Regions from separate parts of the Enterobacter sp. QK-SA4 genome, predicted to be linked through region 3. Evidence: predicted binding sites of a transcription regulator. Region 3 holds the regulator's gene; each other region holds the start of a gene.
What was found. Region 3 encodes CRP, which controls carbon source genes, mostly activating them, when cyclic AMP is high. Its sites were predicted from a motif close to ATGTGANNNNNNTCACAT; they were not measured.
Positions count from the first base shown of each region.

Region 1: the regulator CRP is predicted to act here: its motif matches at 1,455-1,472, upstream of serC (3-phosphoserine/phosphohydroxythreonine transaminase).
Region 2: the regulator CRP is predicted to act here: its motif matches at 2,074-2,091, upstream of AC1VYI_RS22785 (YjcB family protein).

Region 1 is NZ_JBXFXH010000007.1:3,189,582-3,192,863, forward strand. Features, by position in the region: gene aroA (3-phosphoshikimate 1-carboxyvinyltransferase) at 1-197, opposite strand, end outside; gene serC (3-phosphoserine/phosphohydroxythreonine transaminase) at 267-1,355, opposite strand; gene AC1VYI_RS17085 (DUF421 domain-containing protein) at 1,518-2,210, opposite strand; gene ycaO (30S ribosomal protein S12 methylthiotransferase accessory factor YcaO) at 2,338-3,282, shown strand, end outside.
Region 2 is NZ_JBXFXH010000007.1:4,392,283-4,395,564, forward strand. Features, by position in the region: gene AC1VYI_RS22780 (EAL domain-containing protein) at 1-1,506, opposite strand, end outside; gene AC1VYI_RS22785 (YjcB family protein) at 2,153-2,434, shown strand; gene ssb1 (single-stranded DNA-binding protein SSB1) at 2,497-3,027, opposite strand; gene uvrA (excinuclease ABC subunit UvrA) at 3,278-3,282, shown strand, end outside.
Region 3 is NZ_JBXFXH010000007.1:391,096-394,377, reverse strand. Features, by position in the region: gene AC1VYI_RS03310 (phosphoribulokinase) at 1-593, shown strand, start outside; gene AC1VYI_RS03305 (OsmC family protein) at 660-1,064, opposite strand; gene crp (cAMP-activated global transcriptional regulator CRP) at 1,376-2,008, shown strand; gene AC1VYI_RS03295 (YccS/YhfK family putative transporter) at 2,066-3,282, shown strand, end outside.

The sequences.
Region 1 (3,282 bases), 2.8 Mb from region 3:
AGAGTGTAATGAATGCCCAACGCTTTCAGCGCATTGAGCATATGGCGCACGTCATCGCTGTCCAGCAGGTTTGTGAGGACGGTGGTGCCGTTTGCCAGAGCTGCCAGCAGCAGAGCGCGGTTCGAGACACTTTTTGAACCAGGCAGATTAATGGTGCCATCTACCCGCGCGATAGGTTGTAACGTCAGGGATTCCATGAAAACTAAACTCTCAACTCAACATAATAAAAACCCCGCAGGGACGCTGCGGGGGTGAAAAACAGCAAATTAACCGTGACGACGTTCGAAGTCGATCATGAAATCCGTCAGGGCTTTAACGCCTTCCAGCGGCATCGCGTTATAGATGGAGGCACGCATGCCGCCAACGACACGGTGACCTTTGAGCGCATGCAGGCCTGCCGCGAAGGACTCTTCCAGGAACACTTTGTCCAGGCTGCTGTCCGCCAGCTGGAACGGCACGTTCATGCGGGAACGGTTAGCTTTCGCCACATCGTTGCGGTAGAAATCGCTCTTGTCGATCACGCCATACAGGAGTTCAGCTTTCTGCTGATTGACCTTGTCCATCTGCGCCACGCCGCCGTTTTGCTTCAGCCATTTGAAGACCAGGCCGGAGAGATACCAGGCAAACGTTGGTGGGGTATTGAACATCGAATCGTTATCGTTCAGCACGGTGTAATCGAGAATCGACGGGCAGGATTTATGCGCTTTACCCAGCAGGTCCTCACGCACGACGACGATAGTCAAACCGGCCGGGCCGATATTTTTCTGCGCGCCCGCATAGATAACGCCGTAGCGGCTGACATCAATTGGCGCAGACAGAATGGTGGAGGAGAAGTCGGCGGCAACCACGACATCGCTGCCGAAGTTTGGCGTCTCGTCGATGGCAATCCCGTCAATGGTTTCGTTCGGGCAGTAGTGCAGATACGCTGCGTTATCGGAAAGCTGCCACTCGCTCATTGGCTTCACGGCGCGCAGACCGTCAACGGTTACTTTGGCGTCGATAACATTCGGCGTGCAGTATTTATGCGCTTCTTTAACGGCGCTTGCTGCCCAGTAACCCGCGTCAACGTAGTCAGCCGTCGTTTTGTCACCGAGGATATTCAGCGGAACGCCTGCAAACTGGCCGCGTCCACCGCCGTGACAGAACAATACTTTGTAGTTCGAGGGAATATTCAGCAGATCGCGAAAATCCTTTTCTGCCTCTTCCGCCACCTGAATAAACTCTTTACCACGGTGGCTGATTTCCATCACCGACGTACCGAGATCGTTCCAGTCACAGAGTTCCTGTTGAGCCTGTTTAAGCACGTCTGCCGGTAACATTGCCGGACCTGAACTGAAATTAAAGACTTGAGCCATTTCCCCTCACCACGCTAAAAGCCATAAGTTATAACTGTGGATATCGGTTTTATCATTCAGTGACACGCGCCGCAATGTCTAAAACTTATGACCCGTTAAATGTGCCCCGCGTCACACAAAACAATCTGCCGCCTCGCTAAGACAAAACCGACAAAATGGCTGTCAGGTGATGCGTTTGGCCCGGCTAACCTTCGTCCATTCCGGATTTGCACAGCGGGGGCATAATTGACGATCCCCCGGCTGCATCGCGACAACATGGCTACATCTTACGCAAGCATACTCGCCTGATTCCGGTACGGTTCTGAAACGCTCGATCAGCATATCCGGCAGGATACACAGCCCCGGCTTCACCTCGTCGTCAGAATAGTAATAGACGCTGATCTGCCCGTTGGTTTCCATGATCGCCAGACGCACCTGCCCGAGCTGTTCAACGCTGTTCAGGCGAAGCTCCATAAAGAACTCAAACTCGGTCATATTGGCGCTTTGTACATTTTCCCAGGCCAGCTGTCCGTCCTCGACGATAACGACAGGCTTCCCTTCAAGCAGATCTTCCAGCTTTTCGCTTTTCGACATCAGCCACATGACAAGACGGTAAAGTAGCGCCAGTGAGACAAAAACGATAAACACCGGCACCATCGGCACATCGTCATAAAAGGCGACGTCCCCCGCCGCCGAGCCCAGCGTCAGGATGATCAACACCTCAAAGAGCGACATCTGCCGCACGCCGCGGCGGCCGGTGATTTTAAGAAACAGGAAGACGAGGACGAAGGTATACAGGCTACGCAGCGCCACTTCGCCCAGAAATTCAGGAGGAACTTTATCAAACGCCATCCGCTGGAGATCAAATGCTTTCATTTTTCTATGCCTTAACAGTCAGTTACTGCCACTAAGCATAGTCCAGCCTTTTATTTTCGCCGAAGATAGCACCCGTCACGCAAAACCCGTATCATTGCGCGCTTTACGTACGATAAAAGTGAACGCCATGACTCAAACGTTTATCCCCGGCAAAGACGCCGCTCTGGAAGATTCCATCGCTCGCTTCCAGCAGAAACTGACCGACCTGGGTTTTAACATCGAAGAAGCCTCCTGGCTCAATCCGGTGCCTCATGTCTGGTCCGTGCATATTCGCGATAAAGACTGTGCCCTGTGCTTTACCAACGGTAAAGGCGCTACAAAAAAAGCGGCACTGGCCTCTGCGCTGGGTGAGTATTTTGAGCGTCTGTCCACCAACTATTTCTTCGCTGACTTCTGGCTGGGCGAAACCATCGCTAACGGCCCGTTCGTTCACTATCCAAATGAAAAATGGTTCCCGCTGACCGAAGATGACGAGCTGCCGGAAGGTATTCTCGACGCGCGCCTGCGTGCTTTCTACGATCCGGAAAACGAACTGACCGCCAGCATGCTGATCGATCTGCAGTCTGGCAATGAAGACCGTGGGATCTGCGCCCTGCCGTTCACCCGTCAGTCTGACGAGCAGACCGTGTATATTCCGATGAACATCGTCGGCAACCTGTATGTGTCCAACGGTATGTCCGCCGGTAACACCCGCAATGAAGCGCGCGTGCAGGGTCTGTCTGAAGTCTTTGAACGCCACATTAAAAACCGCATCATCGCTGAATCCATCAGCCTGCCTGAAATTCCGGCAGAGGTGCTGGCGCGCTATCCGGGCGTAGTGGAGTCCATCGCTAAGCTCGAAGCAGAAGGTTTCCCAATCTTTGCCTATGACGGCTCGCTGGGCGGCAAGTATCCGGTTATCTGCGTGGTGCTGTTTAACCCGGCCAACGGCACCTGCTTCGCCTCATTCGGGGCGCACCCTGACTTCGGCGTGGCGCTGGAGCGTACCGTTACCGAGCTGCTGCAGGGCCGTAGCCTGAAAGATCTCGACGTCTTCACTCCGCCAACGTTTGACGATGAAGAAGTGGCCGAG
Region 2 (3,282 bases), 4.0 Mb from region 3:
GTGCCATCCCTGACAAAACTGGACGCCGCGCTTCAACAGCCAGCTCACCTGCTCTGCCGTCTCTACCCCTTCCGCAATGGTTTTCAGCCGCAGGCTTTGCGCCATCTCGATAATATGCTCGGCGATCAGGTGGCTGGTACTGTTGGTCGTTAAGGTATCGATAAACGATTTATCGATTTTCAGAATATCCACGTTCAGCGAGTAGAGGTTGTGCAGGTTCGAGTAGCCGGTACCGAAATCATCGATCGCGACTTCGTAACCCGCCTGACGGAAAGCCTGAATCACCGGCGTGGTTTTTGGCACATCGATAAAACCGCGCTCCGTCACTTCTATTTTGATTTGCTGCGCACGGACGGCGTAGTGGCGGGCCTTGTCGGAAATCATGGCGATCAGCCGCGAGGAGTGGAAGTCCGTGGCCGACAGGTTAATCGAAATATAGAGATGCGGATGCTCGGCCAGGAAATGACCCAGATCGTTGAACACCTCCTCAACGACATAGTCCGTAATCCGCTCGCTCATTCCCTCACTTTCCGCCAGCGGGATAAACTCAGCCGGGCTCATCACCTGCCCGTTAAAGCCAGGCCAGCGTAACAGCGCCTCCGCGCCCACACACTGGTTATTCTTAATATCAATAATCGGTTGATAGTGGACGCAAAGCTGTCGTTTGTTCAGCGCGCGGTGCAGTAAGCGCCCCGGCGAATTAAGCTCACGATGGGTACGGGACCATACCAGCAAAATAATAATGCTGCAGATCATGCCCAGCGGCAGCGTCAACGTCGCCTGGTGATAAAGCGTTTCATAAAAGCGTTTATTCGATGTCGAGACAATGGCCGCAATCGGTCTTTTGGGAGATGTTACGATCGTATAAAAGCGGTTATCTTTTTGAAATACCGATTCCTTATCCCGAATCATCGAATTTAATAAAGAAACATTGGCTTTCTGGCTGACGGAAAAGAAAGCATTGGTTACCGTGTCGTACACACCCCAGGAGAGAGAATGATCCGCGGACATGACTTCGCTGTATGAAAGCGGGTTGACGACAACCACATAATTTCCGCGCTGCATATATGTCATTTTATAGCCAGTATAAAATGGGGTGTCGCGATAATAATAGATAGCGACGTCAGGTTTACGCGTGTAATTAGCGACAGGAATGGCGTAGGGGTGATCCGGTGTAAAAACGGTCGAACAAAGAAAATTCTGACCTTCAGCGTAAATTAAATCGGCGACAAACAGGCGGCCACGAACAACGTTCAGCATATATTGACGGTGTCCCGGCGTGCAAAGCTCGCCCTGATATTTTACCGCCTCGTCCCTGGCCAGCTCAACCTGTTGAATAACCAGCTCTGTTTTGTCTAAAGCCAGTTCAGCAAATGTGCGTAGCTGGGCGCTTGTTTCAGAAACGGCTCGTAGCTGGGCAAACCATAGCGCAAGCATCACCGGCAGCATAACTACCATGATGATCCCTACCACCCTGAGCATTTTGCGCCGCGCGCTACGATTCATTTCCCGCCCTATATCCCTGCATGTTGTACGCCTGTAGTAATGAAGGCCGGATGCTTTGTTAAACAGGTGATTACGTTGCATGAATCATGCGAAGTTAGCAACTGACTTTTAGTATTAAAAATCTTAAATTTCGTTATGCCGATAATATTTTCCCGTAAGTTAAACTGTAAGTATTCGTTCCGTTTCAATTAAGGAAAATAATTATCCAGCCCGTTAGGGCTGACGGGAAGATAACACAACAGACGATCGTTGATTAAGCCAAACGTTTGACAGCATGAAAAAAGTACAAGTTCATCGGGACGTTTTATGCTATTTGCCCGGAGGCATTGTGTTCGTTGATTTATAAATAGTCAACCTTCACCACAATATTTTCAGGATTGGGTGAGAATAACGTCCCTCTTATAAAAACTGAATTTGCGGTATCACCACCTGCCCGATGTGCGTTTCCGGCACGCTGTGTGCCCACCTCCTCGTGCGCCGAAGGCCGAACCAACCCGCGCAATCGCCTTTTCTGAAGAATAAAATCCTCTTTTTTGATCGCTCAGATACTGGCGAATAAATCAACAAATGTGATATAGTTCACACATATTTTGTAACGAGAAACACCGTTTCATTCAGTTCGTCTGTTTTGTAGAGGATGGGTTTTATGGCAACCATTACTACCAGCATGGTTCTCCTGCGCTGGCCTTTGTTGAGTGCGGTGCTGATGTTTTTAGCCAGCACGCTGAATATTCAGTTTCGTAAATCTGACTATGCGGGTCTTGCTGTTATCAGCACCCTGCTGGGGCTGGGTGCGGCCTGCTGGTTTGCAACGGGCCTGCTTGGCATTACCCTGCTGGATATCGCCGCCGTCTGGGAAAATATTAAAGTGGTGATGGTTGAGGCGATGAGCCACACGCCGCCAGACTGGCCGATGGTGATTACCTGATCCCTGACGGAATAAAAAAACCCAGACGATAGTCTGGGTTTTTTGTTTTCAGCACGCGGAAATCAGAACGGAATGTCGTCGTCGAAATCCATTGGCGGTTCGTTAGACGGCGCCGGAGCAGACTGCTGCTGCGGACGAGACTGCGCGCCGCCGCTGAACTGGTTGCCGCCCTGCGGCTGCTGAGGCTGACCCCAACCGCCCTGCTGCTGGCTCTGACCGCCGCCAGCCGGTGCGCCACCGCCCTGACGGCCACCCAGCATCTGCATGGTACCGCCCACGTTGACCACGACTTCCGTGGTGTACTTCTCAGCACCGGACTGATCGGTCCATTTGCGGGTACGCAGCTGGCCTTCGATATAGACCTGAGAACCTTTACGCAGATACTCACCGGCCACTTCGGCCAGTTTGCCAAACAGCACAACGCGGTGCCATTCGGTCTGCTCTTTCATCTCACCGGTCGCTTTATCACGCCAGGATTCGGAAGTAGCCAGCGTAATGTTGGCAACTGCGCCACCACTCGGCATGTAGCGTACTTCCGGGTCCTGGCCCAGATTACCGACGAGAATCACCTTGTTTACGCCTCTGCTGGCCATGTTCGTGTCTCCTGAATACGTTTCTTAATAGTGTAAACGCGCGAGTGTACCATTTCCATGCTGCACTTTGATAGTTGCGTAGCACGTTCCAGAGTTCTCTCGCAACTCCACATTGTTACACAGCCAATCAGAAAATGCATTCCAACACTGTATATTCAAACAGGTCAAATTGTGTCATAATTAGCCGTTTCTGACAGCCGTTTGTCCTTCAAACAAATCAGGCAATCCGTGTTCCAACCGGGAAAGGTGAATGGA
Region 3 (3,282 bases):
AGTCCCGCAAGTATCTGCACACCTATGATGAAGCCGTACCCTGGAATCAGGTGCCGGGCACCTTTACCCCCTGGCAGCCGCTGCCGGAACCCACCGACGTCCTGTTTTACGAAGGATTGCACGGCGGCGTGGTCACCCCTCAACACGACGTGGCGCGCCACGTGGATCTGCTGGTCGGCGTGGTTCCTATCGTAAACCTGGAGTGGATCCAGAAGCTGACGCGTGACATGAGCGAGCGTGGCCATTCTCGCGAAGCGGTGATGGACTCGGTGGTGCGCTCCATGGAGGATTACATTAACTTCCTGACGCCGCAGTTCTCCCGCACCCATATCAACTTCCAGCGCGTGCCGACGGTGGACACCTCCAACCCGTTCGCGGCCAAAAGCATCCCGTCGCTGGATGAGAGTTTTGTGGTGATCCATTTCCGCAATCTCGAAGGCATTGATTACCCGTGGCTGCTGGCAATGCTGCAGGGCTCGTTTATTTCGCACATGAATACGTTAGTGGTGCCGGGCGGGAAAATGGGGCTGGCGATGGAGCTCATCATGACGCCGCTGGTGGAGCGACTGATGGAAGGGAAGCAGATCGCGTGAGCATGTTCCCTCTCCCAGTGGGAGAGGGTTAGGGTGAGGGCATCAACACGCACGATGCCCCATCAATCACGCCTCGATCACTTCATACGAATGCGTGATTTTTACCGCTTTCTCCAGCATTAACGCCACAGAGCAGTACTTCTCCGCAGACAGGTCCACCGCACGTGAGACCGCCGCGTCTTTCAGTTCTTTACCGGTGACCACAAAGTGCAGGTTAATATGGGTGAACAGGCGTGGCGCCTCATCGCGACGCTCTGATGTGAGTTTAACCTCACAATCCGTCACGTCATGACGACCTTTTTGCAGAATCGACACCACGTCAATGGCGCTGCAACCCCCTGCCGCCATCAGCACCATTTCCATTGGGCTTGGCGCTTTATCGCCGGAGTTACCGTCCATCAAAATCTGGTGTCCTGACGCGGACTCGCCCAGGAACGTTAAACCTTCAACCCATTTCACGCGCGCTTGCATATTCATTAACTCCAACGTTGCATTTTTGGTGACAGATTACGCGTGCGTTACATTTCTCGCAATGGAAGGCGACCTGCATCATGCTGAAGCGAGACACCAGGAGACACGCGGCGAAAGCTATGCTAAAACACTCAGGATGCTACAGTAATACATTGACGTTACACGTGTATGCAGAGGACATCAAACTTTACTGGCTGCGAAACGTTACGGTAGCCGACTTCCCAGGGTATGGGTAAGAATTCGATTGCAACCCCAGAGTCCGGATGCATCTGATGACTCTGGTGACAGCTTATAACAGAGGATAACAGCGCATGGTGCTTGGCAAACCGCAAACAGACCCGACTCTCGAATGGTTCTTGTCTCATTGCCACATTCATAAGTACCCATCGAAGAGCACGCTGATTCACCAGGGTGAAAAAGCGGAAACGTTGTATTACATCGTTAAAGGCTCGGTGGCAGTGCTGATCAAAGATGAAGAAGGGAAAGAGATGATCCTTTCTTATCTGAACCAGGGCGATTTCATCGGTGAACTGGGCCTGTTTGAAGAGGGCCAGGAACGTAGCGCCTGGGTTCGTGCAAAGACAGCATGTGAAGTGGCTGAAATTTCTTACAAGAAGTTCCGTCAGCTGATTCAGGTTAACCCTGACATCCTGATGCGTCTTTCTTCCCAGATGGCGCGCCGTCTGCAGGTCACGTCAGAGAAAGTGGGTAACCTCGCCTTCCTGGACGTTACCGGCCGTATCGCACAAACCCTGTTGAACCTGGCGAAACAGCCAGACGCTATGACCCACCCGGACGGCATGCAAATTAAAATTACCCGTCAGGAAATTGGTCAGATCGTCGGTTGCTCCCGTGAAACAGTGGGCCGTATCCTGAAAATGCTGGAAGATCAAAACCTGATCTCCGCCCACGGTAAAACCATCGTGGTCTACGGAACGCGTTAATTCCGCTCAAACGGCGTGTCACCGCAGGGTGTCACGCCGTTTTTGTCTCTACTCCCCATGTGGCGCAGGCTGATCTATCACCCGGAAGTTAACTACGCACTGCGGCAAACGCTGGTGTTGTGTCTTCCTGTGGCCATAGGCCTGATCCTCGGACATCTTCAGCAAGGCCTGCTGTTTTCCCTCGTGCCCGCCTGCTGCAACATCGCCGGTCTGGACACGCCGCATAAGCGCTTTTTCAAACGCCTGATTATCGGTGGCTGCCTGTTTGCCGGCTGTAGCCTCGCCGTGCAGCTTCTGCTTGCCCGGGATATCCCGCTGCCGCTGATCCTGACCGTGCTGGCGATGACGCTCGGCGTCACGGCGGAAATCAGTTCGCTGCACGCCCGCCTGCTTCCCGCCTCGCTGATTGCGGCCATTTTCACGCTGAGCCTCGCCGGGAACATGCCGGTGTGGGAGCCGCTGCTGATCTACGCCCTGGGGACATTGTGGTACGGGCTGTTTAACTGGTTTTGGTTCTGGCTGTGGCGCGAACAGCCGCTGCGTGAATCCCTGAGCCTGCTCTATGTGCAGCTTGCGGATTACTGCGAAGCCAAATATACCCTGCTCACCCAGCATACCGACCCGGAAAAATCCTTACCGCCGCTGCTGACGCGCCAGCAGAAGGTGGTGGACCTGATAAGCCAGTGCTATCAGCAGCTGCATATGCTCGCCGCCAACAAGAACCACGAATACAAACGGCTGCTGCGCACCTTCCAGGTCGGGCTGGATCTGCAGGAGCACATCTCCGTAAGCCTTCATCACCCGCAGGAGGTGCAAAAGCTGGTCGAGCGCAGCCACGCCGAAGCGGTGATCCGCTGGAACGCACAAACCGTGTCCGCACGTCTGCGCGTGCTGGCCGATGATATTCTCTACCACCGCTACCCGACGCGCTTTAACATGGAAAAACAGCTGGGCGCGCTGGAGAAAATCGCCCGCCAGCATCCCGATAACCCGGTCGGCCAGTTTGCCGCCTGGCACTTCAGCCGCATCGCCCGCGTGTTGCGCACGCAGCGCCCGCTTTATCCCCGCGACCTGATGGCGGATAAGCAAAAACGGCTTCCGTTATTGCCCGCGCTCAAAAGCTATCTTTCTCTTAAATCGTCCGCCCTGCGCAACGCCGCCAGGATTAGCGTGATGCTCAGTACCGCCAGCCTGATGGGCATGGCGCTGCACCTGCCGAAACCGTACTGGATCTTAATGACCGTGCTGTTTGTCACCCAGAACGGCTACGGCGC